One region of the Streptomyces flavofungini genome, then DNA from elsewhere that is predicted to be linked to it. Evidence: riboswitches for the same ligand, from Rfam matches in the RefSeq annotation. Region 1 holds a riboswitch; each other region holds the start of a gene.
What was found. Region 1 has a riboswitch for cobalamin ahead of QUY26_RS01955 (CoA-acylating methylmalonate-semialdehyde dehydrogenase). Riboswitches for the same ligand answer to the same signal wherever they lie in the genome.
Positions count from the first base shown of each region.

Region 2: it holds a riboswitch for cobalamin, as region 1 does, so the genes downstream of both, QUY26_RS25100 (CbtB domain-containing protein) here and QUY26_RS01955 (CoA-acylating methylmalonate-semialdehyde dehydrogenase) in region 1, are expected to answer to the same signal.
Region 3: it holds a riboswitch for cobalamin, as region 1 does, so the genes downstream of both, metE (5-methyltetrahydropteroyltriglutamate--homocysteine S-methyltransferase) here and QUY26_RS01955 (CoA-acylating methylmalonate-semialdehyde dehydrogenase) in region 1, are expected to answer to the same signal.
Region 4: it holds a riboswitch for cobalamin, as region 1 does, so the genes downstream of both, QUY26_RS31130 (cobalamin biosynthesis protein) here and QUY26_RS01955 (CoA-acylating methylmalonate-semialdehyde dehydrogenase) in region 1, are expected to answer to the same signal.

Region 1 is NZ_CP128846.1:442,389-449,876, reverse strand. It holds gene QUY26_RS01985 (MBL fold metallo-hydrolase) at 1-766, opposite strand, end outside; gene QUY26_RS01980 (hypothetical protein) at 1,022-1,327, shown strand; gene QUY26_RS01975 (amidase) at 1,314-2,792, shown strand; gene QUY26_RS01970 (TetR/AcrR family transcriptional regulator) at 2,822-3,394, shown strand; gene QUY26_RS01965 (GNAT family N-acetyltransferase) at 3,645-4,223, shown strand; gene QUY26_RS01960 (hypothetical protein) at 4,281-4,481, opposite strand; cobalamin riboswitch at 4,616-4,794, shown strand; gene QUY26_RS01955 (CoA-acylating methylmalonate-semialdehyde dehydrogenase) at 5,004-6,503, shown strand; gene QUY26_RS01950 (acyl-CoA dehydrogenase family protein) at 6,509-7,488, shown strand, end outside.
Region 2 is NZ_CP128846.1:5,908,758-5,916,245, forward strand. It holds gene QUY26_RS25075 (hypothetical protein) at 86-238, shown strand; gene QUY26_RS25080 (HAD-IIA family hydrolase) at 318-1,097, shown strand; gene QUY26_RS25085 (hypothetical protein) at 1,374-1,925, shown strand; gene QUY26_RS25090 (class F sortase) at 1,987-2,613, shown strand; gene QUY26_RS25095 (CbtA family protein) at 2,678-3,568, opposite strand; gene QUY26_RS25100 (CbtB domain-containing protein) at 3,586-3,816, opposite strand; cobalamin riboswitch at 3,848-3,997, opposite strand; gene QUY26_RS25105 (GAF and ANTAR domain-containing protein) at 4,348-5,124, opposite strand; gene QUY26_RS25110 (glycoside hydrolase family 6 protein) at 5,285-6,334, shown strand; gene QUY26_RS25115 (kelch motif-containing protein) at 6,461-7,488, opposite strand, start outside.
Region 3 is NZ_CP128846.1:9,004,442-9,011,929, reverse strand. It holds partial or broken gene QUY26_RS39045 (BTAD domain-containing putative transcriptional regulator) at 1-980, opposite strand, end outside; gene QUY26_RS39040 (short-chain fatty acyl-CoA regulator family protein) at 1,187-2,605, opposite strand; gene aceA (isocitrate lyase) at 3,078-4,364, shown strand; cobalamin riboswitch at 4,531-4,750, shown strand; gene metE (5-methyltetrahydropteroyltriglutamate--homocysteine S-methyltransferase) at 4,927-7,245, shown strand; gene QUY26_RS39025 (hypothetical protein) at 7,331-7,488, shown strand, end outside.
Region 4 is NZ_CP128846.1:7,268,580-7,276,067, reverse strand. It holds gene QUY26_RS31155 (inorganic phosphate transporter) at 258-1,526, shown strand; gene QUY26_RS31150 (hypothetical protein) at 1,539-1,775, shown strand; gene QUY26_RS31145 (helix-turn-helix domain-containing protein) at 2,142-2,999, shown strand; gene QUY26_RS31140 (hypothetical protein) at 3,042-3,623, shown strand; gene QUY26_RS31135 (DUF397 domain-containing protein) at 3,881-4,087, opposite strand; cobalamin riboswitch at 4,304-4,453, shown strand; gene QUY26_RS31130 (cobalamin biosynthesis protein) at 4,577-5,569, shown strand; gene QUY26_RS31125 (cobyric acid synthase) at 5,566-7,074, shown strand; gene cobN (cobaltochelatase subunit CobN) at 7,071-7,488, shown strand, end outside.

The DNA.
Region 1 (7,488 bases):
GCAGCAGGGTGTCGGTGTCCGCGACGGAGGCGAGCAGCGCGCGCCGCGTGTGCTCGGCGAGGGCGGGGTCGATGTCCACACAGGAGCCGATGTCGGGCCTGGCCAGCTGGACGGGGTGGTGGACGGCGTCGCCGGTGATCAGGGCGGTCAGGTGGTCGCCGTGGAGTTCCACGGCCACTTGGCCGGGGGTGTGGCCGGGGGTGGGGAGGAGGCGCAGGCCCGGTACGGGCTCGGTCGGTCCCGCCGAGGTGTCGATCAGGTCGAGCAGGCCCGCGTCCCGGATCGGGTGGACGGAGTCCCGGAACATCTGGCGCCGGGGCGGCTCCAGGTCCGCCGCCGTCCAGTGGTCCCACTCCGCACGGGCCGTGAGGTAGCGGGCGTTGGGGAAGGTGGGGACCCAACTGCCGCCCTCGAGGCGGGTGTTCCAGCCGACGTGGTCGGCGTGCAGATGGGTGAGGACGACCAGGTCGACGGAGTCGGGCGCGAAACCGGCGCGGGCCAGACGTTCCAGGTAGTCGGTGTCGAGGTCGTGCCAGGCCGGGTTGGCGCGCTCCTTGCCGTTGCCGATGCCCGTGTCGACGAGCACGCGACGGCCGCCGAGGGTGATCGCGAAGCTGTGGCTGCTGAGGCGGAGCGTGCCCGCGCCGTCGGCGAAGTCCGGGCGCAGCCACGGGGCGTCGGCGACGACGTCCGGGGTGGCGGCGGGCAGCAGCCAGGGCCCCGTCTCGGGCGGCAGTGCAACCTCGTCGACGCGGTGGGCGGTGATGCCGCCGAGGTTCCAGGTGGCGCCGGGGTTGGGGGTGGCGTCGGGGTTCCGGGCGGCGCCAGGGCCGGGGGTGGCGTCGAGGTTCCGGGCGGGGGGTGACGGAGGCAGCGAGGGCACGGGGGGCCTTTCGGGCGGGCGGTGAATCACTAAAAGCAATCCCTTTGCGTTAAGGGACGTTAGGCGCTACGTTCCACTAACGCAAGCCATTAGCTTTAGTGGCGCCCGGAAGCGCCCGTCCCACACCCGGAGGAACCCATGCCCCCCGAGGCCACAACCCCCGAGGCCCCGACGTCCGAGGCTCCGACGCCCGAGGCCCCCGGGCCCGAAGGCCTCACTCCCCACCAGGCCGCCCAGTGGGCCCGCCGCGCCGGGCTCCCCCTGGCGAGCGACCGCCTGGACGCCGTGACCGCCACCGCGAACCACATCCAGGCCGTCGTCGCCACCCTGCGCGAACTGGACTTCGGTGACGTGCCGCCCGCCGCCACCTACGCCGTGGAGCCGGTGGAACCGCTGGACCTGGTGGGCCCGCTGGACCTGGAGGTGTCCGATGCGACCGTTTGAGCTGACCCTCGCCGACGCGGCTAGGGCGATCCGCGCGAAGGAGCTGTCCCCCGTCGAGCTCACCGAGTCCGTCCTGGAGCGCGCCCACGCCGTCGAGGGCCGACTGCGCGCCTTCGTGAGCCTTCGCGCCGCCGAGGCGCGACGGGTGGCCGCCGAGGCCGCCGCCGAGATCGCCGCGGGGCGCCACCGGGGCCCGCTGCACGGCATCCCGCTGGGCCTCAAGGACCTCATCGACGTCAAGGGGCAGCCCACGAGCGCGAGTTCGGCCGTACGGGCCGGTCATGTCGCCGACGAGGACAGCGCCGTCGCGGCCCGCCTGGCGGACGCGGGCGCCGTCCTGCTCGGCAAGACCCACACCCATGAGTTCGCCTACGGCCTGACGACCCCGCAGACCCGCAACGCCTGGGACGCGGGCCGCGTCGCGGGCGGATCGAGCGGCGGCTCCGCCGTCGCCGTCGCGTCCGGCGCGGCCACCTTCGCCATCGGCACCGACACCGGCGGCTCGATTCGGGTCCCCGCCGCCCTCAACGGCGTCGTGGGACTCAAGCCGACGTACGGCCTGGTGCCCCGGAGCGGCGTGACCTCGCTGTCGTGGTCCCTCGACCACGTCGGCCCCCTCACCCGCACCGTCGACGACGCGGCCCTCGTCCTCGCCGCCCTGACCGGCCGCGACCCGCGCGACCCGGCCGGCCTCCCGGCGCCCCGCGAGTCGCATCCCCCGTACGGCGAGGCCGACTTGACCGGACTGCGGGTGGGCGTCCCGCGCACCTACTACTTCGACCGCGTCGCCCCCGACGTCGAGTCCGCCGTGCGCGACGCCGTCGACCGGCTGCGCGACCTCGGGGCCGAACTCGTCGACGTGGACATTCCGATGACCCGCTATGTCCAGGCGGTCCAGTGGGGCCTGATGGTCCCCGAGGCCACCGCTTACCACGAGGGGACGCTCCGTGCGACACCCGAGCTGTACGCCCCCGACGTGCGCGTCCTCCTTGAGGCGGGCGAACTCCTGCTCGCCGGCGACTATGTGCGCGCCCAGCGCGCCCGCACCCTGATGCGCCGGGCCTGGGCGCGGCTCCTCGCGGAGGTCGACGTCGTCGTCGCGCCCTCCGTGCCGCTGACCGCCGTGCCCGCCGGGCAGCAGTCCGTGCAGTGGGCCGACGGTTGCGTGGAGAGCGTGTCCGACAGCTACGTCCGGCTGTCGGCGCCCGCCAACATCACCGGCGTACCGGCGCTGTCCGTGCCCGTCGGGCGGGGCGAGGGCGGCCTGCCCGTCGGCATGCAGCTGATCGGCCGGCCGCTGGGGGAGGGGGCGGTGCTGCGGGTCGGGCGCGCGTACGAGGCCACGCGGGCGGACGCGGGGCGGCTCGCACCGGACGCGGGTGCTCTCGGGGCGGGGCCGGTGGCTGCGGCGACCCCTGGAGGGTCCGGGCCGATGCCGGGGGATCCCGCGCGCTCGCCAGCGTAGAAGCTAGAAATTAGCGTTAAGGTGGCGCCATGAGTCCCAAGCCCATGGCCCGCCCCGGCGGCCGCAGCGCCCGCGTGCAGGCGTCCGTGCACGCCGCCGTCCGCGAGCTGGAGGCCGAGCGGGGTCGCGCGGCGCTCACCGTCCCGCTGGTCGCCGCGCGGGCCGGGGTCACCCCGTCGACGATCTACCGCCGCTGGGGCGACCTCCAGGAGCTCCTGTCGGATGTGGCCGTCGAGCGGCTGCGGCCCGACACGGAGCCCGCGGACCACGGCACCCTGCGGGCCGACCTCACGGCCTGGGCCGAGCAGTTCCTCGACGAGATGGCGTCCACCGCGGGCCGCGCCTACATCCGCGACGCGCTCCTCGGCGACCCGGACGGCGGCAACGCCGGGCAGTGCTCCGCCTACGCCGCCGCCCAGGTCGACCTCGTCCTCGACCGTGCCCGCCGACGCGGCGAGGACGGGCTCCCGGCGCGGGAGGCGGTCATGGACCACGTGGTCGCGCCGGTCATGTACCGCATCCTGTTCCGGCCCGACGGCCTGTCGACGGCGTACGCGCGCGAGCTGGTGGAAGGGGCGCTGGACCGGAACGCCCGGGGCTGAGGCGACGGGGGAGCGGCTGCGGGCCCGATCCTTATTGCACATTGTCTGCAACTACTATTGATCCGCAGTAGGCGCCGATGCGCGCACGGGCGACAGGTGCGAACGAACGGCGGGCGCAAGCCGGACGGAAGGCGGGTCGAGGACACGTGCGAGACGGAGGCCGAGCGACGTCGGCATGGGTGCTGACCTCGGGCGAGACCGCGCAAGAGGCTTCGGGCGGGACCGCGCGAGAGGGCGCGAGGGCCGCCCGATGACCGACGCACTCATACTTCGCCTGCCGGGACCCGGTCTGCTCGCCCACCGCGACGGCATCCGGCAGGTCTACGCCGAGGCCTTCGCCGAGCCCCCGTGGCACTCCGACCCCGCGGAGGCCGACGTCTACCTGGACCGCCTCGCGGGCGACACCGAGCGCCCCGGCTTCGTCGGCGCGGTGGCCCTCGAGGGCGACCGCGTGCTGGGCTTCGCCACCGCCTGGACGTCCGAGACCCCGCTGCCGGTCACGCGTTCCTACCCCCACGTCCGCGCCGCCCTCGGCGCCGAGCGCACCGCCGCCTGGCTGTGCGGCGGCCTGGAGGTCGACGAACTCGCCGTCACGCCCGGCGCGCACGGCCGCGGCCTCGGCCGTACGCTCCTCGAAGAGGTCACGCGCGACGCGCCCGGCGGGCGCTGCTGGCTGCTGACATCCGTCAGGGCGGAGGCCGCCGTCCGCTTCTACGAGCGGCTCGGCTGGCGACAGGCCACGCACCCCGCACCGAACGGATACAGCACGGCTGTCTTCCTGGGCCCGCGCCACCCCGGGCGCGCGGAGATCCTGGCGCCGCCCGCGTAGCAGCAGAGTCCCCGCAGCCCGCCACCCCGTGGACCGCAGCCCCCACAGCCCCCATCCTCAGCCGCACACCTCACGCCACCACGCGCCACCGCACCGCACACCCCACGCCTCGCGGTCCGTGCAGCCCTTCGAGCCCCGCCCGGAGCACCCCTTGCGCACCGCCGACATCCGCACCCGCTCCAGGGCGTCGACAACCTCTACGAGATCGACGAGACCCGCCCCGTCCTGGACCGCGCCGCCGACCTCGCGGGCGTCCACTACGGCGCCGACCCCGTGGCCGGGGTCGTGCGCGCCGAACTGGGGGCCTGGGACTCCAGTAGGAGTTGGACAGGGGGTTCCCGCGGCGAGTGGGAACCCGTCCGCTGTGGACTTACTAGGAAGTCCAAGTATATGTTCGTGGACAAGCCCGCGGTGCAGGGAAGCCGGTGTGAATCCGGCGCGGTCCCGCCACTGTGACCGGGGAGTGCGTTCTCGCGTGCAACAACGCCACTGACGGAGAAGTCCGTTGGGAAGGCGGGAGAACGGGCGCCGATCCGGGAGTCAGGATACCGGCCGCGGGGTGTTCCGTGTTGTCCACGAGGATGGAGCAGACACGCATGGCCCCGGTGCGCACTCACGACCCCGGTGATCCGATGCGAGCGACAACCCCCGCTGTCTGACGGCCCCTCGGCCGTTCGCGTCCCCTTCTTCCGTCCGTCGATCCGGCATGCCCGCGCATGGCGCCGACGGCCGGTCGGGCGCGCCCGTCCCCGGATCCCACCTGACGAAAGAGCAGGCCCCATGGTCCGTGAACTGACCCACTTCATCGGCGGCAAGCACATCCCGGGAACATCGGGCGCGCTCGCCGACGTGTACGACCCGAACACCGGCGAGATACAGGCCCGCGTCCCGCTCGCGAACCGCGCCGAGACCGAGGCGGCCATCGCCGACGCGGCCGAGGCCCAGCGCGAGTGGGGCGAGTGGAACCCGCAGCGCCGCGCCCGCGTCCTGCTGCGGTTCCTGCGGATCGTGGAGGGCGAACGCGAGTCGCTGGCCCGGCTGTTGTCGGCCGAGCACGGCAAGACCGTGGCCGACGCGCACGGCGACCTCCAGCGCGGCCTGGAGGTGGTGGAGTTCGCGGCGGGCATCCCGCACCTGCTCAAGGGCGAGTTCACCGACAACGCGGGCACCGGCATCGACGTGCACTCGCTGCGCCGCCCCATCGGCGTCGTCGCCGGCATCACGCCGTTCAACTTCCCCGCGATGATCCCCCTCTGGAAGGCCGCGCCCGCCATCGCCTGCGGCAACGCCTTCATCCTCAAGCCCTCCGAGCGCGACCCGTCCGTGCCGCTGCGGCTCGCCGAGCTCTTCCTGGAGGCGGGCCTGCCGCCGGGCATCCTGAACGTCGTCAACGGCGGCAAGGAATCCGTCGACACCCTCCTGGAGGACCCGCGCGTCGAGGCGCTCGGCTTCGTCGGCTCCACGCCCATCGCCGCGCACATCTACGCCACCGCCGCCGCCCACGGCAAGCGCGCCCAGTGCTTCGGCGGCGCCAAGAACCACATGATCGTGATGCCGGACGCGGACCTCGACCAGGCCGTGGACGCGCTGATCGGCGCCGGTTACGGCTCGGCGGGCGAGCGCTGCATGGCGATCTCCGTGGCCGTTCCGGTCGGCGAGGCCACCGCCGACGCCCTGGTGGCCCGCCTCAAGGACCGCATCGGCGCGCTGCGGATCGGCCGCTCCGACGACCCCGAGGCCGACTTCGGCCCCCTCGTCAGCCGCGACGCCCTCGACCGCGTGCGCTCCTACGTCGACCTCGGCGTCGAGGAGGGCGCCGAACTCGTCGTCGACGGACGTGACTTCACCCTCCCCGGCCACGAGGGCGGCTTCTTCGCGGGTGCCTCGCTCTTCGACCGTGTCACCCCCGACATGCGGATCTACCAGGAGGAGATCTTCGGCCCGGTCCTGTCCGTCGTCCGCGCCGCCGACTACGAGGAAGCTCTGCGGCTGCCCACCGAGCACCCCTACGGCAACGGCGTCGCGCTCTTCACCCGCGACGGCGACACCGCCCGCGACTTCACCCGCCGCGTCGACACCGGCATGGTCGGCGTCAACGTGCCCATCCCGGTCCCCGTCGCGTACCACACCTTCGGCGGCTGGAAGCGCTCCGGCTTCGGCGACCTCAACCAGCACGGACCGGACTCCATCCGCTTCTACACCCGCACCAAGACCGTCACCTCGCGCTGGCCCTCCGGGGCCAAGGAAGGCGCGAGCTTCACCATCCCGACGATGGGATGACCGCCATGACCAGCGCACTGCTCACCGAGGACCAGCTCGCCATCGTCGAGACCACCCTCGACTTCGCCCAGGAGCACCTCGCCCCGCACGCCCTGGCCTGGGACCAGGAGAAGCACTTCCCCGTGGAGGTGCTGCGCAAGGCCGCCGACCTCGGCCTCGGCGGGATGTACGTCGCCGAGGACGCGGGCGGCTCCGGGCTCACCCGCGCCGACGGCGTCCTCGTCTTCGAGGCCCTCGCCTCCGGCTGCCCGTCCGTCGCGGGCTACCTCTCCATCCACAACATGGTCGCCTGGATGATCGACCGGTACGGCGACGAGTCCCAGCGCGCCCGCTGGCTCGGGGCGTTGACGTCGATGGACTGGCTCGGCAGCTACTGCCTGACCGAGCCCGGCGCGGGCTCCGACGCCGCCGCGCTCAGCACCCGCGCCGAACGCGACGGCGACACCTACGTCCTGACCGGCGTCAAGCAGTTCATCTCCGGAGCCGGCGCCTCGCAGGTGTACATCGTGATGGCCCGCACGGGCGACAGCGGCCCCGGGGGCGTCTCCGCGTTCGTCGTCGAGCGGGACGACGAAGGCCTGTCCTTCGGCCCGAACGAACAGAAGATGGGCTGGAACGCCCAGCCCACCCGGCAGGTGATCCTCGACGGCGTGCGGCTGTCCGCCGACCGGCTGCTCGGCGGCGAGGGCAACGGCTTCCGCATCGCCATGAACGGCCTCAACGGCGGCCGCCTCGGCATCGCCGCCTGCTCCCTCGGCGGCGCCCGCAGCGCCCTCGACCGCAGCCTCGGCTACCTCGCCGACCGCGAGGCGTTCGGGGCCCGGCTCCTGGACTCCCAGGCGCTCCAGTTCAAGCTCGCCGACATGGCGACCGAGCTGACGGCGGCCCGCGCCCTGGTCCGCCAGGCCGCCCAGGCCCTCGACGCGGGCGACCCGCAGGCGCCCCAACTGTGCGCCATGGCGAAGCAGTTCGCCACCGACACCGG
Region 2 (7,488 bases), 5.5 Mb from region 1:
CTCACGTATACGACGCTCCACCGCCACGAGGCGCCGCAGCAGGGGCAGGTGCTCGTCGTCCTACGACGGCGGGCCGCCGGTCGTCGTGAAGACGTACGCCGCCGACACCCCCTCCGTCGTCGAGTCGCTCCGGCTCCAGGTACCGGCGGGCGCGCGGAGCGCGCAGGTCCGCTTCCGCTGCACCGGAGGCAACAACTGGTTCTGGGTGATCGACGGGGTGAAGATCAGCGCATCGTGATTAGGCTGGGGGCGTCGGCACACTGTCGTCCCGGCGCCCCCAGCAGCATCAGTTCGCGCAGACCGCAGGAGTGCACCCCATGGCAGAGCGCAAGCCCATCGAATCGTGGCTCACCGACATGGACGGCGTGCTCATCCACGAAGGCGTCCCGATCCCCGGCGCCGACGCGTTCATCAAGAAGCTGCGCGACTCGGGCAAGCCGTTCCTGGTCCTCACCAACAACTCCATCTACACCGCCCGCGACCTCCAGGCCCGCCTCAACCGCATGGGCCTCGACGTCCCCGTGGGCAACATCTGGACCTCCGCGCTCGCCACCGCCAAGTTCCTCGACGACCAGCGGCCCGGCGGCACCGCGTACGTCATCGGCGAGGCCGGACTCACCACCGCCCTGCACGACATCGGGTACGTCCTCACCGACCACGCCCCCGACTACGTCGTCCTCGGCGAGACCCGCACCTACAGCTTCGAGGCCATGACCAAGGCCGTCCGGCTCATCAACGGCGGCGCCCGCTTCATCTGCACCAACCCGGACGAGACCGGTCCCTCCACGGAGGGGCCGCTGCCCGCCACCGGTGCCGTCGCCGCCCTCATCACCAAGGCGACCGGCAAGCAGCCGTACTTCGCGGGCAAGCCGAATCCGCTGATGATGCGGACGGGCCTGAACGCGATCGGGGCGCATTCGGAGACGAGCGCGATGATCGGGGACCGCATGGACACGGATGTCCTCGCCGGACTGGAAGCCGGAATGGAGACCTTCCTGGTCCTCACCGGGCTCACGACCCGCGCCGACATCGACCGGCACCCGTTCCGCCCGTCGAACGTGGTCGACTCCATCGCCGACCTCGTCGACCGCGTCTGACCGAGCCCCGTCAGGGGGGCTCCTTTCGGCGCGGACCGGGCAAAGCGCCCCGTCAGGGGCGCGGGGAACTGCGCGACCAGCCACGTCAGAGCCGCAGACGCGGCTGCCGAGCACTGAGCAGACGCGTCTGCGGCTTCTCCCGCGCTGAGCGCGCAGTTCCCCGCGCCCCTGACGGGGCGCACCACCTCGCCCCCGCGCCGCCCCCTGCCCGGACGGGCGTGTCGGGGATGCGCGGGCCCCCGGAGGGCGGGAACCTGCTGGTACAGGAGGTTCACGATGGGTATATGTTCGCTCGCCGTGCGTGGCGTCGGCGCCGCCGTCCTCATCGCCGTAGGGGCGCCCCCGCCAGCGACCGCCCATGACCAGGACGAGGTGAAAGCCCAGGTCACCCCGGCGATCGCCGCCCTGGGCGCCCGGGTGGACGTGCGGGTGAAGGGGTGCGACGGCACCACGGGCGCGGCGGGCTCCGGGGCGTTCACCCGGGACGCCCAGCTGACCGGCCGGGACGGCAAGGGGAACACACTGTCCGGGACGACCCGCATCCGCCAGGGCGTCTCCGGTACGTACGAGATCACCGTCACCTGTGACGGACACCCGCACCAGGGCGTCGGCACGGTCCAGGTCAAGGGCGCGGGGGCGGGTACGGGGCAGGCCCCGACCGCCCCGGTCCGCGCCGGCGGCGGCGGCGCCGCCCCCCTGACCTCGGCCGCCGCCGAGGCCGACGAGGCGGGACCCGGCACCCGGCACGCGGTCGTCGGCCTGGTCCTCGCGGGTGTGGCGGCGATCGCCGTGGCGCTGCGCAGCGTCCGTCGCCGCCGCCCGGAGTGACGCCGTGACGGGCCCGGATCCGGACGCAGGCCCGCACCCGCCCGGGACGAGCCGTCTCGTCATGGGCGTGGCCTGGGCGTTCCTGCTCGTCGGCCTGTGGCTGTGGGGCAACGAGATCACCGATGTGCGCGGCGGCCTCTCCGACCCGACGACGGGCGACGTCGCCGCCGTCGGCCGCCCCGCCGGGGTCGACCTGCCGCCCGCGCACGAGCCGCTCGCCGCGGCCCGCCCGCAGCGCGTCGACGTACCGGGCCTCGGCGTCCGCGCCCCCGTCGTCGCGCGCGGTCTGGACGCGGAGGGCGCCATCGATCCGCCGCCGTTCGCGCAGCCGGGTGTCGTGGGCTGGTACGGGGGCGGGGTGCGGCCCGGCGCGCGCGGCACCTCCCTGTTCGTCGGGCACGTCGACACTGAGTCCAAGCCCGCCGTGTTCTACCACCTCAGCGCCTTGCGCCCCGGCGAGAAGGTGCGCGTGACCAGGGACGACGGTTCGGTCGCCGAGTTCACGGTGGACGACGTGCAGGTCCTCGGCCGCGACGACTTCAGCGCGCGCACGGCCTACGGCCCCCGTGAGGAGGGTCGGGCCGAACTGCGCCTGATCACCTGCGGCGGCACCTTCGACCGCGCGAGCCGCACCTACTCGGCCAACGTGGTCGTGTCCGCCTACCTCACCGGGGCCAAGGGGGCATAGCCGCCGGCCCGCCGGAGCCGCGCGGCCGTGGCCGCTGACCCGCGGGAGCCGCGCGGCCCCAGCCCTAACTCGCCGGCGCCGCCGAGCCGTAGCCCGACGCATCGGCCGTGACCGGCTCCTTCGTCCGCAGGGCGCGCAGCCCGAGGCCGCCGAACACGACCGCGAACACCGCCCACATCAGCACGTGCGACGCCAGGGACAGCATCCTGAAGTCCCACAGCAGGGTCGCGCTGACCGGGACCGGGTCGGGGTTGTCGGGCAGCGCCCACAGGAGCGCGAGGACCGCCACCGCCGTCACGGCAGCCGCGCACTGCCGCACCGGTACGGGGCGCGTGGCGAGGCGCACGTACACCTGCCACACCAGGAACATGCCGAGCACGCCGAGGGCGACCGCGCCGAGCCACATCTCCTGCCGGTCGCCCACGGTGCCCGCGTCCCCGACCCCGGGCGGGGCCGCCGGATAGCGCAGCGCGGGGAACAGCGAGACGGCGCAGAACGCGGCCGCGCAGAACGCGAGGGCGCGCGGCCACGGGTTGCCGCGCGGATCACGCCGGTGCACGAGCGCGTACGCGACGGCGAACAGCACGCCGATCGCGATGCCCGCCACGACCAGGGCGATCACCAGGCCCGCGTGCTGGGTGGAGCGCGAGAACAGCTCCTCGTGGTGCTGGACGGCGCCACCCGCGGGCTCGTGCTCGTGCGAGCGGGCCTCCTCGGCGCGGATCGCCTTGTCCATCAGGGGTTCGGCGAGCAGCAGCGAGAACAGCCCGGCGACCAGGCCGCCGAGCGCTCCGGCGACCATCCCGCGACCGAGCAGCGGCAGCACGGGGGAGCGCCCGGACTCGCGGGACGCGGATGTATCAGTGGTTTCGGGCGACTTGGGGGGTTCGCCGGTGGGGTCGGGGGAAGTGCGGGGAGCGGTGGGAGAGTTCGGGGACTTCGGGGACGTCGGCATGGTGCGCGCGGCCCCGATCAGTGGCAGGGAGCACCGAAGAGGTGCCGGCCGTCGTGAGCGAACTCGTGCAGGTAGTCGCCGGTCGCCGAGATCAGCGAGCCGTTGTCCATGAAGACGGCGTAGAGAGCGATCAGCGCGACGATCGCGGCGGCCGCCGCGATGAGCCAGTCACGGGTCTCGATCGTCGCGGACTGTATCGCCGCGGTGTCGGTGTGTGCCGGGCCGTGGGCAGGCGTAGCAGTGGACATAGGTGCTCTCCTTATGGGGTTTCCACGCCCCATGACAGGAGGACGACGGGTCAGTTCCTGACTTCCGCGCGCGGGTGAGCGGTGACTCGCGCGGGGTAACAGTGGCGGGACCGTCCCGGAGTCGCACCGGGTTCCTGGCAACCGTCGCCTCGATGTATGGACTTGTCGCCCGGAGAGTCCCAGGTGGTCATGGACACTGTCAACCAGCCCGCGCGCCCCTGACATGGGGGCTTGTGCGCACGGCGCGCACCCCGGCGCGCGGTGGGCGCGGGCACAACCCGGCCCGGCCAACGACCCGCTCCCCCCGGAGTCGTCGACCGGGCTGGTCCTCGACCGCGCGCGCTCGAGCTGCGGGAGGAACCCGGCGTCGGCACGGGAGGCCTTGGTTGGTCCCAACGGTTCTGATGGGTCCAGGCGGTGCGAAAAGGCAACTCCGACCGGGGGCTTGGGCCGTTAGGACTGACTCTAGAGCGGAAGGCGGCCCCGGCCTAGAGGGCTTTTGGCGCCAAGTGCTCGGCGAGTTCTGGCGGCTTACGAGCCCTCTCCGCGCAACGTCGCGTCGTCCAGGGCGCCTTCGATCACCATTCCCGCGACGACGTCCAGCACCAGGCGCTCCCGGCGCGCGTGCCGCCGCAGCGCCTCGAAGGCCACGTCCAGACCGGTCCGCCAGCGCTCGGCCAGGATCCCCTTGGCCTGCTCGATGCGGATCCTGCTGGTCAGGGCGACCTGTAGCTGCTGGGAGAGGTCGCGGTACGTGGCGTACGCGCGGTGGTTGCGCAACCCGACCCCGGCGGCGTCGGCGAGCGCCTGCGCGAGCACCAACGCGCTGTCCTCTTCGCCCTCTTGCGGACGGCCGTCGGGCCGGTTCCCGTTCGGCGACCGGGCGGCGAAGACGTTGAGCGCGCCGAGCACCCGCTCGCGGGCCCGCAGCGGCACCGCGAACGTGGCCTCCACGCCCCGCGCGCGGGCCCGCTTCGTGAAGTCCGGCCAGCGGGCGAGCGCGTCGGCGGAGGCGAGCAGGACGGGCGGCACGGGGGTGCCGGTGCCGTACGACTCCAGGCAGGGGCCCTCTGCCGCCTGGGCTTCGAGGAGGTCCCTGGCCAGCTCACCGCCCTTGTCGCTGACGGCGAGGCCGACGGCGCCGCCGCCGTCGGCGTACACCACGCCCACGGCCAGGGCTCCGAGGAGTTCGGCGCAGTGCTGGCTGACGCGGCGCAGGTGGCGCTCCACGTCGAAGTCGTCGGCGGCGGTGTCGGCGGCTTCGATGAGGATCTGTGCCAGCCTGCGCGCTGGGGTGCGGTCCAGCATGAGTCTCCTTCGGGCCCGCCCCCCACGGCCCCTCGCCTACCCAGCTTCGGCGGGCTGTAACAGGTCACCAACAGGTGTGTCGCCGGGCCTGCCGGGCCTCGTGGGCCGCACCCGGTTATGTCAGGATTGAGCACCGGACAGTGCACCCGAGGGGGAGTGGATGTACCGCAAAAACACAGGTCGCGCGCGGGGCTACGCGGCCAGGGGGGTGTCCGTGACGGTGGCGCTCGCGGGGGCCGCGCTGCTGCTTTCCGGGTGTTCGTCGGACGGTGACGGCAAGGAGGAGGAGGGCTCCGGCAACGGCGTCAGCCAACAGCCCAAGGGCAAGGACCCGTTCTGGGTCAACCCCGAGGGGAACGCCGCCAAGCAGGTCGCCGCGTACGAGAAGGACGGCAAGAAGGACGAGGCCGAGCAGATCCGCAAGATCGCCGAGCAGCCCGTCGGCGAGTGGATCGGCCCGGAGAAGCCCGAGGAGGAGGTCCGCGGGTACACGGAGGCCGCCGAGAAGGCCGACCGGGACGCCCTCCTCGTCCTCTACAACATCCCGCACCGCGACTGCGGCCAGTTCTCCAAGGGCGGCGCCGCCGACGGCAACGCCTACCGCGCCTGGATCGACGCCGTGGCCAAGGGCATCGGCGAGCGGCACGCCACGGTCGTCCTGGAGCCGGACGCGGTCCTGCACATGGTCGACAGGTGCACGCCCGAGCAGTTCCACGAGGAGCGCTACGACCTCCTCAAGGGCGCCGTCGCCAAGCTCAAGTCCCTGAAGAACACGAAGGTCTACCTCGACGCGGGCAACGCGGGGTGGTCTCAGCCCGACTCGCTGTACGAGCCCTTGAAGCGCTCCGGCGTCGAGCTGGCCGACGGGTTCTCCGTGAACGTCTCCAACTTCCAGACCACGGAGGCCAGCAAGGCCTACGGCAAGACGCTGTCCTCCAAGGTCGGCGGCAAGCCGTTCATCATCGACACGAGCCGCAATGGGCGCGGGCCCTATACGGGCAAGGGCAAGGACCCTTGGTGCAACCCGCCCGGGCGGGCCCTGGGCGAGGCTCCCACCGTCGACACCGGCGATGACCTCGTCGACGCGTATGTGTGGGTCAAGCGGCCCGGTGAGTCCGACGGGACGTGTCGCGGTGGCCCGCAGGCCGGCCAGTGGTTCCCCGAGTACGCGCTCGCGCTGGCGAAGGCCAGTGAGCAGGGCGCCCCGTAAGGGCGCGGGGAACTGCGCGACCAGCCACAGCGAAAGCCGCAGTCGCGTCTGCCGAGTGACCTGGCAGACGCGACTGCGGCTTTTCTCGCGCTGAGCGCGCAGTTACCCGCGCTTACGGGGCTCGCCTCACGGGACGTGTACCCACTGGGCCTTGCTGGGCGTGCCCTCCTCGTTCGTCACGAAGAGCATGTACCAGCCGGACTCGACCAGGCTGCGGTTCTTCGGGACGGTGACCGTGATCCCCTTCGCGGTCTTCTTCATGTCGAGGGCGATGGACGTCTGGTCGATGTCCGTCACATGGGTCGTGGCGCTGGGCCGGATCAGCCGGGCCTTCTTGATCGACGAGGCGTCGGACGTCGGGAACGTCCCGGACCCGCCGCGCGCGATCTTCTTCGGGCCCGCGCCCAGGGCGGGCCGGGACCCGTGGTACAGGTACGGCGGCGTGTAGATCTCCACGCGCTGCTCGAAGACGCCCGGCTTCGTGTTGCCCTTGTCGGAGTACAGGGAGTCCGAGCCGAAGAACATCACGCGGCCGTCGGGCAGCAGGATCGAGCCCGAGTGGTAGTTGCGGCCCACGAGCGGGTCGGCGACCTTGTCGAAGGTGTTGGACCTCGGGTCGTAGATCCGGGCCTGCTTGATGTTGGAGGCACTGCGGCCGCGGTAGTCCTCGGAGCCGCCGGAGACGAGGACGGAGTCGTCGGGGAGCACGGACGCCTGCGGGTAGCGGGTGCCCTTCTCCAGCTCCGGGCCGTCCCGGAAGCGCGGGGCGTCCTCCCGCAGGTCCACGATCCGGGTCTTCGACGAGGCCTCCTTGGACTCGCCGACGCCACCGCCGCCGACCACCATGTACCGCTGGTCCTGCGCGGGCGGCAGCTCCACCGTGTTGGAGGTCTCCAGGAGGTCCGGGTCGCTCATGCCGGGGATCTTCTTGAACTTGTTCGTCTTCAGGTCCCAGATGCCCGGGTCACGGCCGACGTCGTCGGGGCCGTAACCGGCGTTGGAGCCGGAGTAGAAGAGCTTGCCGTCGGCCATCTGGAAGATCGCCGGATAGGTCGGGAACTGCCGGACGCCCTTGGTGTACGTCCACTTCTTGGTCTTCGGGTCGTACACCTCGTTCTTGCCCGGTACCAGCTGGCCGATCTCGTCGAGGCCGG
Region 3 (7,488 bases), 8.6 Mb from region 1:
CCGAGCGCGGCGGCCACCTCGGCGGCGACGTCGTGGTCCGCGGTGACGCCGGTGAGCGGCACGAAGTACACCACGCGCTGTTCGGCGCGGCGGCTGACCGCGTGGGCGAGCCGGGTCTTGCCGAGGCCGCCGGGGCCGACGACGGTCACGGCCCGGGAGGTGCGCAACAGCCGCTCGGTCTCCGCGATGTCCTCGTCCCTGCCGAGGAGTCGGTTCGGCTCGTGCGGTACGCCGTGCCTGGCCACCGGCGCCTCGCCGCGCAGCAACTCCCGCTGCACCGCCTTGAGTCCGGCGCCGGGCTCCGTGCCGAGGTCGTCGCGCAGGTCGCGGCGGTAGGCCTCGTAGCGCGTCAGCGCGGCGGCGGGGCCCGCGGTCGCCGCCGTGCCGCGCAGCAGTTCGGCGAGCACCTCCTCGTCGCGCGGCTGGGCGGCGGTGACCGCGGCCAGCGGACCGGCCGCCTCCGTGTGCCGTCCGAGGCGGGCGAGCGCGAGGGCGCGGGCGCGGACGAGCGCGTCGCGGACGGGGGCGCGCTCGGCGCGCAGCGCGGCCACGGGGTCGCTGGTGTCGTCGACGGCGCCCGCGGTGTCGGGGGTGCCCGGCCAGAGCGCGAGCCCGGCGTCGGCGGCGGCGAGGGATCCGGCGTGGTCCCCGGCCCTGGCCCGGTCGGCGCTCGTGGTGGCGTGCCGCAGCAGGGCGGAGCTATCGACCTGGTCCTCGGTGAGCGTGAGGCGGTAGCCGGTCGCCGTGCTCGCGATGGTGTCGGCGCCGAGCTGGGCCCGCGCCCTGGACACGAGGACCTGCACCGCCTTCCCGGGCCGCTCCGGCAGCTCGTCCGGCCACAGCCCGGCCACCAGACCTTCGGTGCTGCGGCCGGTGCGCAGGTCGCCCGCGAGGAGCGCGAGGAGGCCGCGGACGCGGGGCGCGGTGACCTCCCGCCCGTGGTGGGCGACCCGCGACAGCAGGGTCAGGTCGGTGCTCATCCGTGCAGATTAGCCAAGGGGGCGGCGGGCCGAGCGCGGTGGTGACCGGGCCCGTGGGCAGCGGCGTTCCGAGCTGGTCGGCACGGTCCGCCGGCCGGGTCCGGCAGCCCTGCGGCCCGGCCCCGGCGGGCGGCCTGCTCGCGGTCGGCCCCGGCCGGCGGACGTACGTGCCGTATTCGGTCGAGACGTCCGGCGACGCCCCGGCGTCAGCCGGCGTCGCCCCGTGCCCCTTCCACGGGGTAGGGCACGAAGGTGCTGCTGTTCTCGTCGATCGCCAGGCGGCGGTCCAGCGGGGGAACGGCCCGCTGCGGGCAGTCGGTGCGTTCGCAGAGGCGGCAGCCCATGCCGATGGGGACGGCGGCCGAGGTGTTGTCGAGGTCGAGGCCGTCGGAGTACACGAGGCGGGAGGCGTGGCGGATCTCGCAGCCGAGGCCGATGGCGAAGGTCTTGCCGGGTTCGCCCCAGCCGCCGCGGTGCCGGGTGAGGGCGCGGGCGGTCCACAGGTAGCGCTGCCCGTCGGGCATGGCGGCGACCTGGACGTGGATGCGGCCGGGGGCGGCGAACGCCTCGTAGACGTTCCACAGCGGGCAGGTGCCGCCCGCGCGGGAGAAGTGGAACGCGGTCGCGGACTGGCGCTTGGACATGTTGCCCGCCCGGTCGACCCGCACGAAGGAGAACGGGACACCGCGCAGCCGGGGCCGCTGCAGGGTGCTGAGGCGGTGGCAGATCGTCTCGTAGCCGAGTCCGAAGTGGTCGCAGAGCCGCTCGATGTCGTAGCGGAACTCCTCGGCGGCCGTGTGGAAGCGGCGGTAGGGCAGGATCAGTGCGGCGGCGAAGTAGTTGGCGATGCCGATGCGGGCCAGCGGCCAGGCCGCGGAGTCCTGCGCGAAGTCCTCCGAGGCGAGGGCGGAGACCTGGTCGGTGTGTTCGAGGAGCGCGAGCTGGGTGGCCATGCGGAACGCCTGCTGGCCGGGGCGCAGGCGGCCGGAGATGTGCAGGACGCGGGCGGCGGGGTCGTAGTGGTGCAAGCGCTCGTCGGAGTCCGCGGCGAGGCGCACGCCGTGGCGCTCGGCAAGCCGCGCGGACAGGGCGCGGACGACCTCGCCGGGACGGATGCCTATCTCCGCGGCGAACTGTTCGGCGGCGAGGTCGATGTCGTGCAGGTAGTTCTGGCGCCGGTAGAAGAACTCCCGGATCTCCTCGTGGGCGGAGCGCGGCTGCACCACCGGTCCCGGTCCCCGCCCCTCCGCCGCTTCGGCGAGTTGCTCGGTGAGGCGCTGGTTGCGGCGGCCGAGGTCCACCAGGAGCGTGGCCACGGCGGGCATGCGGGAGGCGAGGTCGCAGAGGTCGGTCGCGGACACCTGGCCCGTGGAGACCTCACCGGTGAGGGCGTCCCGCAGGTCGGCGACCAGCCTGCTGGTGTCGCGCTCGGAGAAGAAGCCCGGGTCGACGCCGAACGCCTCGGTCAGGCGCAGCAGTACGGGCACGGTGAGCGGGCGGGAGTCGTGCTCCATCTGGTTCAGATAGCTCGGCGAGATGGCGAGGGTCCTGGCCAGGTCGGCCTGGCTCATCCGGCGCTCCTCGCGCAGCCGCCGCAGCCGCGCTCCCGCGTACGTCTTGCTCACTCGTGGCTCCCGTCCGACTCACACATCCCTGACTCCCGTCCCCACGGGCATCCGTGACTCCCGCCCCCTCGGGCATCCACGACCACCGAACCGGTCCCCCACGGCCGTCCCTTCGGCCGTTCGTGGGCCCCCTGCCGTCGGGCATGCCCGCGATCGTAGTCACGCAGCCCCGCCCGCTGGCCTTAACAGAGTTGGCAAAACCACCGCGGAAGATTCGCAGAAGTTGGCATCTCTCCTCGCTTGCTGGCACTGAGTGCCGATGTCACAGTCGAACCGCGGCCCGCCGGACTCCGTCGGGCGGAGCGGAACCGGGGCGCGAACTCATGCCCTGACGTCGGAGATCCCGGCCCTTCCGCCCGACTCGGCAGCATTGCTCACCTGTCCACACACGGACCCGGTGGGCCGCACCCCAGATTATCCAGGCACTCAGTGCCAGATGTTCGCACAGTTCACGAATCTCCGGGAGACGGTCATGGCACAGGCAGGGACGACGACGGCGACGGCCGAGGAACTGGCGCGGCGGTGGGCGACCGACCCGCGGTGGCAGGGGATCGAGCGCACCTACAGCGCCGCGGACGTCGTGCGGCTCTCCGGCAGCGTCCGTGAGGAGCACACCCTGGCCCGGCGCGGCGCCGAACGGCTGTGGCGCCAACTGCACGAACTCGACTACGTCCACGCCCTCGGCGCGCTGACCGGCGGCCAGGCCGTGCAGCAGGTCAAGGCGGGGCTGCAGGCGATCTACCTGTCCGGCTGGCAGGTGGCCGCCGACGCCAACCAGGCCGGGCACACCTACCCCGACCAGTCGCTCTACCCGGCCAACTCCGTGCCGCAGGTGGTCCGCCGGATCAACAACGCGCTGCTGCGCGCCGACCAGATCGCCACCAGCGAGGGCGACTCCGCCGTGGACTGGCTGGCCCCGATCGTGGCCGATGCCGAGGCCGGGTTCGGCGGCCCGTTGAACGCCTTCGAGCTGACCAAGGCGATGATCGCGGCGGGCGCGGCCGGCATCCACTACGAGGACCAGCTCGCCTCGGAGAAGAAGTGCGGGCACCTCGGCGGCAAGGTCCTCGTCCCCACCGCGCAGCACGTGCGCACCCTCAACGCGGCCCGCCTCGCGGCCGACATCGCCGATGTGCCGACCCTGATCGTCGCCCGCACCGACGCGCTCGCCGCCAACCTCCTCACCAGCGACGTCGACGAGCGCGACGCCGAGTTCGTCACCGGTGAGCGCACGGCCGAGGGCTTCTACCGCGTCCAGAACGGCATGGCCCCCGTGATCGCCCGCGGCCTCGCCTACGCCCCGTACGCCGACCTCATCTGGGTCGAGACCGGCACCCCCGACCTCGCCCAGGCCCGCGAGTTCGCCGAGGCCATCCACGCCGAGCACCCCGACCAGATGCTGGCCTACAACTGCTCGCCGTCCTTCAACTGGAAGGCCGCGCTCGACGACGACCAGATCGCCAAGTTCCAGCGCGAACTGGGCGCCATGGGCTACAAGTTCCAGTTCATCACCCTGGCCGGATTCCACTCCCTCAACCACGGCATGTTCGACCTCGCCCGCGGCTACGCCGAGCACGGCATGACCGCGTACGTGGACCTGCAGGAGAAGGAGTTCGCCGCGCAGGAGCACGGCTTCACCGCCGTCAAGCACCAGCGCGAGGTCGGCACCGGCTACTTCGACCTCGTGTCCACGGCCGTCAACCCGGCGTCCTCCACCACCGCGCTGTCCGGCTCCACCGAGGAAGAGCAGTTCCACTAGGGCGCGCGGCCGGGCCGAGAGCCCGGCCGCAGGTGCGAGGGGGGCGGGGAACAACCGGTCGGTTGTCCCCCGCCCCCCTCGCGCGCACAGCCAAACGGCTCCCACCCGTGTCTCATCTCACGTTCCGGAATGTGAACACCGCTGCCCAGAAGGGCGTACACCCTCTAACCTGGCGCGTGCAGCTGGTTCGCCCTGCCCGCCAGGCAGGCGCGTCGTAAGAGGGAACCCGGTGGGAATCCGGGACTGCCCCGCAGCGGTGAGCGGGAACGACCGCCGTCATACGCACTGGATCCGACGTACGGCTCCGGGAAGCGACGGCCACTAGGTGTCTCGTACGACGAGACGTGCCCGCGAGTCCGAAGACCTGCCCGCTGTCCGCACGCGAACCATTCGGGTGCGGATATCTCGGTGACCTCGAGGGCGGGTCGGCGTACATACCGGACAGAGCGACCAGCGACCGTGCCTTTGCCGCGCGTGGTCGTGGCCGTCCGGTTCGTCGTTGCCTTCGCGCTCTCGTCCCGTCGCCGGGATCTCAGGGATTCATCTCGCGAAGGAGATCTCCGTGACCACCAAGTCCGCAGCCGCGGCAGCACGGGCCACCGTGTACGGCTACCCCCGCCAGGGCCAGAACCGCGAACTGAAGAAGGCCATCGAGGGCTACTGGAAGGGCCGCGTCACCGCCGACGCCCTCCGGCAGACCGCGCAAGAACTGCGCCGCTCCACCTGGCAGCGCCTGGCGGCGGCCGGTGTCCACGAGGTGCCGACCGGCGACTTCTCGTACTACGACCACGTCCTGGACACCAGTGTCATGGTCGGCGCCGTCCCCCCGCGGCACCGCTCCGCCGTCGACACCGACGCCCTCGACGGCTACTTCGCGATGGCCCGCGGCACCCAGGACGTGGCGCCGCTGGAAATGACCAAGTGGTTCGACACCAACTACCACTACCTCGTGCCCGAGTTGGGTCCGGACACGGTGTTCACGGCCGACTCCACCAAGCAGGTCGCCGAGCTGAAGGAGGCCCTTGCCCTCGGGCTCGCCGCCCGGCCCGTCCTCGTCGGCCCGGTCACCTACCTGCTGCTCGCCAAGCCCGCCCCGGGCGTCGCCGCGGACTTCGAGCCGCTGACGCTCCTGGACCGGCTGCTTCCCGTGTACGCCGAGGTCCTCGCCGACCTGCGCGCGGCCGGCGCCGCGTGGGTGCAGCTCGACGAGCCCGCCCTGGTCCAGGACCGCACCCCGGCCGACCTCAACGCCGCCGCGCGCGCCTACCGCGACCTCGGGGCCCTCCCCGACCGGCCGAAGCTCCTCGTCGCCTCCTACTTCGACCGGCTCGGCGACGCCCTGCCGGTCCTGGCCAAGGCCCCGGTCGACGGCCTCGCCCTGGACTTCACCGACGCGGCCGCCGCCAACCTCGACGCGCTCGCCGCGGTGGGCGGACTGCCCGGCAAGCGTCTCGTCGCCGGTGTCGTCAACGGCCGCAACATCTGGATCAACGACCTGGAGAAGTCCCTCGCCACGCTCGGCACCCTGCTGGGCCTCGCCGACCGGGTCGACGTCGCCGCCTCCTGCTCGCTGCTGCACGTGCCGATCGACGCCGCGGCCGAGCGGGACATCGACCCACAGATCCTGCGCTGGCTCGCGTTCGCCCAGCAGAAGACGACGGAGATCGTCACCCTGGCCAAGGGCATCGCCCAGGGCACCGACACCATCGCCGCCGAACTCGCTGCCAACCGCGCCGACCTGGCCTCCCGCGCCGGTTCCGCGATCACCCACGACCCGGGCGTCCGAGCCAGGGCCGCGGCCGTCACCGACACCGACGGCCGCCGCTCCGCGCCGTACGCGACCCGGGCGACCGCCCAGCGCGCCCACCTCGGCCTTCCCCTGCTTCCCACGACCACCATCGGGTCGTTCCCGCAGACAGCCGAGCTGCGCACCGCCCGCGCCGACCTGCGCGCCGGGCGCATCGACACCGCCGGGTACGAGCAGCGCATCGAGAACGAGATCCGCGAGGTCATCTCCTTCCAGGAGAAGACCGGCATCGACGTCCTGGTGCACGGCGAGCCCGAACGCAACGACATGGTGCAGTACTTCGCCGAGCAGCTCACCGGCTACCTCGCCACCCAGCACGGCTGGGTCCAGTCCTACGGCACCCGCTATGTGCGCCCGCCGGTCCTGGCCGGCGACATCTCCCGGCCCGAGCCGATGACGGTGCGCTGGACCTCGTACGCCAACTCCCTGACCGAGCGCCCGGTCAAGGGCATGCTCACGGGCCCCGTCACGATGCTCGCCTGGTCCTTCGTCCGCGACGACCAGCCGCTTCGCGACACCGCCCGCCAGGTGGCCCTCGCCCTGCGCGACGAGGTCAACGACCTGGAGGCCGCCGGGACTTCGGTGATCCAGGTCGACGAGCCCGCGCTGCGCGAGACCCTGCCGCTGCGCGCCGCCGACCGACCGGCCTATCTGGCGTGGGCGACGGAGTCCTTCCGGCTCACCACCAGCGGCGTACGGCCGGACACCCAGATCCACACGCACATGTGCTACGCGGAGTTCGGCGACATCGTCCAGGCCATCGACGACCTCGACGCCGACGTCATCAGCCTGGAGGCCGCCCGCTCCCACATGCAGGTCGCCCGCGAACTCGCCGAGCACGGCTACCCGCGGGAGGCGGGCCCCGGCGTCTACGACATCCACTCCCCGCGCGTGCCGAGCACGGACGAGGCCGCGGCCCTGCTGCGCAAGGGACTTGAGGCCATCCCCGCCGAACGCCTCTGGGTCAACCCCGACTGCGGCCTGAAGACCCGCGGCTGGCCCGAGACCCGCGCCTCCCTGGAGAACCTGGTCGCGGCGGCCCGCACGGTCCGGGGCGAACTGCCCAAGTCCTGAGCCGAACACCTGGAGGGCCGGGGCGCGAGGAGCGCCCCGGCCCGTCGGACAGCACTGACACGACCAAGGCATGAAGGGGGGATCGGTGCGCAGCACACCGCGGCGGGTCGTCGTGGACGGCCAACCCATGATCGCCGTGTCCGAGAAGGAACTCGAGAGCCTGCTCGCCACCCGCAGACAACTCGGCAGCCAGACCACGAGGATGCGGATGCTGCGTGACACGCTCCTCGACATGGGCGTGTT
Region 4 (7,488 bases), 6.8 Mb from region 1:
CAGGATCTCTTCTGCGGACCGACGGCCCAGCTCAGTGGTTCGAACGGGGGTCGCCCGAAAGGACCACGGACGGCCTAATTCCGGGCCCACCACGGGCCCTCGCCGAGGCCCCGCCGTCCGAGCGGGTGTATGCCGAAAGGATGTGGAGTGACGGCATCCCGGTTCGAGTCACCGTGCGGCCCGACCCAGTTCACTTTCCGTTCATCCAGCTTGCCTACGTTCCACGAGCCACTGACGTCCAACAGAAGCCTGGGTAAATGGAACACATCACGCTTCTCCTCGGGATCGTGATCGTTACCGCTCTCGTGTTCGATTTCACGAACGGTTTCCACGACACAGCCAACGCGATGGCGACGACCATCTCGACCGGCGCTCTCAAGCCCAAGACGGCGGTGGCCATGTCCGCCGTGCTGAACCTCGTCGGAGCGTTCCTCTCCGTCGAAGTCGCCAAGACGATCTCCGGCGGCATCATCAATGAAGACGGTCTCAAGACCGAAGTGATCTTCGCGGCCCTGGTGGGCGCGATCCTCTGGAACCTGTTGACCTGGCTGCTCGGCCTGCCGTCCAGTTCCTCCCACGCCCTGTTCGGCGGCCTGATCGGCGCCGCCGTGATGTCGATGGGCTGGTCTTCGGTGAACGGCGGCACGGTCGTCACCAAGGTGCTGCTGCCCGCGGTCGCCGCCCCGCTCGTCGCCGGCATCGCGGCGACGCTCGCCACCCGGCTGACGTACAAGCTCAGCAGCCGTACGGACGAGAAGGCGACCTCGAAGGGCTACCGCGCCGGGCAGATCGCCTCGGCCGGACTCGTCTCGCTCGCCCACGGCACGAACGACGCCCAGAAGACGATGGGCATCATCACGCTGGCCCTGATCACCGGCGGTGTGCTCAACCCGGGCGCGAACCCCCCGATGTGGGTCATCGTCTCCGCCGGTGTCGCCATCGCGCTCGGTACGTACCTGGGCGGCTGGCGCATCATCCGCACCATGGGCAAGGGCCTCACCGAGCTGGCGCCGCCGCAGGGCTTCGCGGCGCAGACGTCCGCGGCGACGGCCATCCTCGCCTCCTCGCACATCGGCTTCTCCCTCTCCACCACCCAGGTCTGCTCCGGCGCCGTGATGGGCGCGGGCCTCGGCCGCAAGGGCGGCGTGGTCCGCTGGTCCACCGCGACCCGGATGTTCGTGGCGTGGGGCCTGACGCTGCCGGCCGCCGGTCTGGTCGGCGCGGGCGCCGAGCTCCTCACCAAGCAGGGCACCTGGGGCATCGCCACCACGGCCGCGCTCCTGGTCGGCGGCTCCGCCCTCATCTGGTCGCTGTCGCGCCGCCAGCCGGTCGACCACACGAACGTCACGGCCGACGAGATCGGCACCCCCGGCGCCGCCGAGCCCGCGGGCGTCGTGACCACCGCCATCGCCGCCGTCACCCCGCCCCCGGCGGGCCCGGTGGCCGCGAGCACCGCGGCCCCCGCGGCCGACGGCGTCGCACCCGCCCCCTCCGTGGCGGACTCCGCCCGGCCCGCCACGGTGTAAGGAAGAAGCAGCATGAAGATCGACTGGGCAGCTCTCGGCTCCGTCTTCGGAGTCAGCCTCGTGGTGACCGTCGCCCTCGTGGGCCTGTTCACCCTCGGCATCGTCGGCCTCTCCAAGCAGGAGCAGGCGCGGACCGCGCAGGCGAACGGGAGCTCCGCATCCGCGCTCCCCGCGCGCGTGGGCGCGTACGCGTGCTTCGCGCTCTGCGCGGGCGCGGTGGCGTACGGGATCTCGCTGATCGTCGCCTGACACGTCCGGTCGCCGCACGACGGCGTGCGACCCGGACCCACAGCACAAGCCCTGGGGGACGACCGCGTCGGTCGCCCCCCAGGGCTTTCGCATCCCAGGGCCCGGCCCACGGCGCGACAGGGAAGATCGGAAGCGCGCATCACCGTATCTCCCTGATCAGGACGCGCCCCCACTCGCTCAAGTTCGATTAGACATATGGCATACTGGGTAGCAGCTGTCTGCTAGGGTCGGCCGCACATATGTCAGACAGAGCGGCTGCGCTGCGCTGCACGGCGGAGGGCCAGTCTTCGTTAGGCATACCTTCTCACCGCTGCCCTTCGCACGGCTTCATGGCGAGCTGACTCCTGGTCGTAGTGAAGGAGCCTCATGCCCAGCGAAGTAGACCCGAGCCTGAATCGCCGTAAGCTCCGCATCGCCCTGCGCAAGGCCCGTGAGGAGGCCGGGCAGACCCAGGGCGGGGCAGCAGCCGATCTCGAATGGTCCTTGTCGAAGCTGAACCGCATCGAAAAGGGCACTGTCAGCGTCTCGGTGACAGATCTTCGGGCGCTGCTGCGTCAGTACGGCGTGGACGACGAGGAAAGGGTGACCGAGCTGGTCTCCGCCGCCCGCGGCTCGAAGGGCCAGTCGTGGTGGGTGCAGTGGTCGGACATCGCGAACCCCCGGTTCACCGAGTACCTCCCCTTCGAGGCCGCCGCGGACTCACTGCGCACGTACCACCCGATCATCATGCCCGGCCTCCTGCACACCGAGGAGTACGCGGACGCCCTGGCCACTCCTGACGTCGTCGACCCTGGTACCCGCCGCCGCCTCGTGGAGTTCCGCACGGCCCGCCAGGAGCGGGTCTTCGACGAGAGCGGGATCGACGACCTCCACTTCGTCGTCGACGAGTCGGCGCTGCACCGGCAGATCGGGGGGCCCGCGGTGATGCGCGCGCAACTGCAGCGGCTCATCGAGGTCGCCGAGCACCCCCGCACCACCCTCCAGGTCCTGCCCTACACGGCGGGGGCGCTGCTGAGCACGCAGAACGCGTTCGTGCTCCTCGGCTTCAAGGACGACGACGACCTGATCTACCTGGAGAGCGCCCAGTCCGTCGTCGCCACCCGGGACGACTACGAGATGGTCGCCAACTTCCAGGACTGCTTCGAGCAACTGCGGCAGATCGCCTACAGCGACGACCGCGCGATCGACCTGATCAACCAGGTCAAGGAAGGCTTCGCAGGCTGATTCCGGAGCCGTCCGCTCCGGGACGAGGGGAGGGCTGGCACGATGCTGGTCGTCACGTTATTACGGTGGCTGTCGCGCTGCCTGACGGCCTCAGACACCAGGAACCCCGCCGACCCCGCTCCCCCCGTCGGCGCCACGGGCCCCGACGGGGGCCCGGCCGCCGATCCCCTGGACGGCGGCGAGCCCGTCCCCGCCGAACCCACCGCCCCCTCCTCCCAGCTCCACGACCTCTTCAGAGAGGGGATGAAGGATCCGGCGTTCGCCCGCGAACTGGACCGTCTCCTCCACAGCGAGCACCAGCGGAGCCTGCACACACAGGAGCAGCAGACACTGAGTTTCCTGGCGAAGGCCGGTTGCGTGTCGGTGTGCCTCGCTGTGGTCGTCGTGGCGCTGGTGCCGGCCGGGATCCTCGCCCAGGGCGTCGTCGTACGCCACGACATCGACCCCTGGCACTTCGTCGTCGCGCTGGCGGGCGGCTGCGGACTGCTGACAGCCGCGGTGGGATGGCTCGTTCGGACCCTGCGCCGCGGTCGCCGGCAGGAGTCGGCTGCTACGACCGGCGCCGGCCCTCCGGCTGACGGAGCGTCCGCGGACGGTCCCGCTCCACGCGCCGGCGCGGGATGAGCGGCGTGAACTCCCACACGGCCCCCGCCCCCGCCGCCACGACCGCGGCCGTCGCCAGCCAGACCGCGAGCCGGACGTGGAGCCCTTCCACGAGGAGGGAGGCGAGAGCGCCCGCGGCCACCGCGACAGCGCCACTGAGCGCGCAGTACAGCACGAAGACGAAGCGCCGGGCGGGCCCTGCGGCATGCCGGCTCAGCGGCAGTTGCCTGCTCTCAACCCCCATGGTCTCCAGCCTTTCGTGCGCACGCTGGGACAGCTCACTTCCCCCCGACTCTCCCCGAGGCCACCCCCCTGACAAACGCGCGCCACGCCGTCGGCGTCACGTTCATGTGCCCTTCGTCGCGGTGATTCGAGTCACGGACCCACACCGCACCGGCCGGGTGCGCCACTTCCACGCATTCGCCGCCCGTCACGGTGTAACTGCTCTTGAACCACTGCACTGCCGGTAAGTACTCGTCGGCCACACCGCCCCCTTGCCTGCTGCCGTCACGAGAGTCGGACGGTGCCGGGGCCCGGCGGCAGTCGACCGCGCCCTGCCGGGTTCGCGTTCCGCGTCGCTCTCCTGCTGTCATGTTCAAGCTTACGGAGAGTGGTTGCGTCCGCCTAGCCGTAAACCGGCCCTGGCCGCAGGTCCATGTGGGCCTCCGCACACACTCCCGTCGCAGGTCAACAGCGAGTTGACGGGCGTCGCGGGCCATGGTGGACTGCCGGAGCCATTTACGGCGGCAGGAGAGGAAGCCGGTGCGAATCCGGCGCGGTCCCGCCACTGTCACCGGGTGATCCGACGATCCCCGGGAGCCAGGAACTCTCGCCGCCGGTCTCGTCGAACCAGGGCGCGGAAACCCTGAGTGAGGACATATCGCCATGCGCGGCCGCCCGTTGCCGTCCCCTGCCCCGCCCGGGGCCCCGTCGCGGCCGAGAGCCCCGCACCGCGTATCGGCGGGCTGACTCCCATGTGTGCCGATCGCGACTACGCGTACGGCGCCGCCGCCGGACTCCTCGGTGACCTGCTGCTCGGCGATCCTCGCCGGGGCCATCCGGTCGCCGCGTTCGGGCGTGCGGCGGGGGCCGTCGAGCGGGTCCTGTGGCGCGACCACCGCGGGTGGGGCGCGCTGCACACCCTGGTGTGCGCCGGGGGTGCCGTCGGCGCCGGTGCGCTCGCCTCCTTCGCCGCACGCCGGTCGCGTGCCGCTTCCGTCGGGCTGACCGCCGCCGCGACCTGGGCCGTCGTCGGCGGGACCTCGCTGGGGCGGGAGGCCCGCGCCATCGGGGGCGCCCTCGCCGCGGGGGACGTGGAGGTCGCCCGGGAGCGGCTGCCTCATCTGTGCGGGCGTGACCCCGAGGCGCTGGACGCCGACGGGATCGCCCGTGCCGTCGTGGAGTCCGTCGCCGAGAACACCTCCGACGCCGTCGTGGGGGCGTTGGTGTGGGGGGCCGTCGGGGGCGTGCCGGGGCTTGTGGGGTTCCGGGCCGTGAACACGCTCGACGCGATGGTCGGGCACCGGTCTTCGCGGTATCTCCGGTACGGGTGGGCCTCCGCCCGGCTCGACGATGTCGCCGGGTGGCCGGGGGCTCGGCTCACCGCTGCGCTCGCCGTGGTCGCCGGGGGGTCTCCTCGGGGGGCGGTGCGGGCGTGGCATGCCGATGCCTCGAAGCATCCGAGCCCCAACGCCGGGGTCGTCGAGGCCTCGTTCGCGGGGGCGTTGGGGGTGCGGCTCGGGGGCACGCTGGCCTACGCGGGGCGCGTGGAGCACCGACCTGTTCTCAACGGCGGGGGGCGCTCCGTCGCCGTGGGGGACATCGAGCGGGCTGTGAAGTTGTCCCGGCGGGTCGGGTGGCTCGCCCTGGGTGTGGCGGTCGCCGTCGACCTTGCCCGGGGTGCGCGTGCGACCAAGCGGTGCCCGGCAGCGCAGGGGAAGTCGCAGCGGATCGGCGGTGGGACATGAGCGGTGGGCTGCTTGTCGCCGGGACCACCTCCGATGCCGGGAAGAGTGTCGTCACCGCCGGGATCTGCCGGTGGCTCGCCCGCAAGGGCGTCTCCGTCGCGCCTTTCAAGGCGCAGAACATGTCCCTGAACTCGTTCGTCACCCGGGAAGGGGCCGAGATCGGGCGGGCGCAGGCCATGCAGGCGCAGGCCGCGCGGGTGGAGCCCAGCGCGCTGATGAACCCCGTGCTGCTGAAGCCGGGGAGCGACCGGTCGAGTCAGGTCGTGCTCATGGGGAAGCCGGTGGGCGAGATGAGTGCCCGGGGCTATCACGGGGGCCGGCAGGAGGCACTGCTCGACACCGTCGTGGGATGCCTGGCGCAGCTTCGGGGCACGTATGACGCCGTGATCTGCGAAGGGGCGGGGAGTCCCGCCGAGATCAACCTCCGGCGCACCGACATCGTGAACATGGGGATCGCGCGGGCCGCCCGCTTCCCGGTCGTGGTGGTCGGGGACATCGACCGCGGGGGTGTGTTCGCCTCGTTCTTCGGGACCGTGGCGCTGCTGAGCCCGGCCGACCAGGAGCTCGTCGCGGGCTTCCTCGTCAACAAGTTCCGCGGAGACGTGTCGCTGCTCGAACCCGGGCTCGACATGCTGCGCGACCTCACCGGGCGGCCGACCCTCGGCGTACTGCCGTTCCGGCACGGGCTCGGCATCGACGAGGAGGACGGGCTGAGGGTCTCGCTGCGCGGGGCCGTCCGGGAGTCCGTCGTGGCGGCGCCCGTCGGCGAGGACGTGCTGCGCGTCGCCGTGTGCGCGGTGCCGCTGATGTCCAACTTCACCGACGTGGACGCGCTCGCCGCCGAACCCGGCGTCGTGGTGCGGTTCGTGGACCGGGCCGAGGAGCTCGTCGACGCGGACCTCGTCGTCGTACCGGGCACGCGCGGGACCGTGCGCGCCCTTCAGTGGCTGCGCGAGCGCGGGCTCGCGGACGCGCTCGCGCGGCGGGCCGCCGAGGGGCGGCCCGTCCTCGGGATCTGCGGCGGCTTCCAGGTGCTCGGCGAGCGGATCCAGGACGACGTCGAGTCGCGGGCCGGGACCGTGGACGGGCTCGGGCTGCTGCCCGTGCGCGTCACCTTCCGGCGCGAGAAGACCCTGGCCCGGCCCGTCGGCGAGGCCCTCGGCGAGCACGTCGAGGGGTACGAGATCCATCACGGCGTCGCCGAAGTCCTGGGCGGGGACCCCTTCCTGGACGGGTGCCGGGTGGGGGCCGTGTGGGGCACCCACTGGCACGGGTCGCTGGAGAGCGACGCGTTCCGGCGCCGCTTCCTCACCGAGGTCGCGCGCGCCGCGGGCCGCCGCTTCGTGCCCGCGCCCGACACCGGCTTCGCCGCCCTGCGCGAGGAACAGCTCGACCTCCTCGGCGACCTCATCGAAGAACACGCGGACACCGACGCGCTGCTGCGCCTGATCGAGACCGGCGCTCCGTCCGGTCTCCCCTTCATCGCACCGGGGGCACCCTCATGACCGTCCTTCTCCTGTCCACCGCCGACACGGACCTGCTCGCCGCCCGCGCCTCCGACGCGCCCTACCGCATCGCCAACCCGACCCGCGTCGACGTGCGCGAGGAACTGCCCGCGCTCCTCGACGGCGCGGACATCGCCGTCGTACGCCTCCTCGGTGGCAAGCGCGCCTGGGAGGACGGGCTCGCCGCGCTGAAGGCGGCCGGGATCCCGACCGTGCTGCTCGGCGGCGAGTCCGTGCCCGACGCCGAGCTGATGGCCGAGTCGTCGGTGCCCGCCGGCGTCGTCGCCGAGGCGCTGCGCTATCTCGTCGAGGGCGGGCCCGCCAACTTCGTGGAGCTGGAGCGGTTCCTGTCCGACACCGTGCTCCTGACCGGCCACGGCTTCGCCGAGCCGGTGAAGATGCCCGAGTACGGGG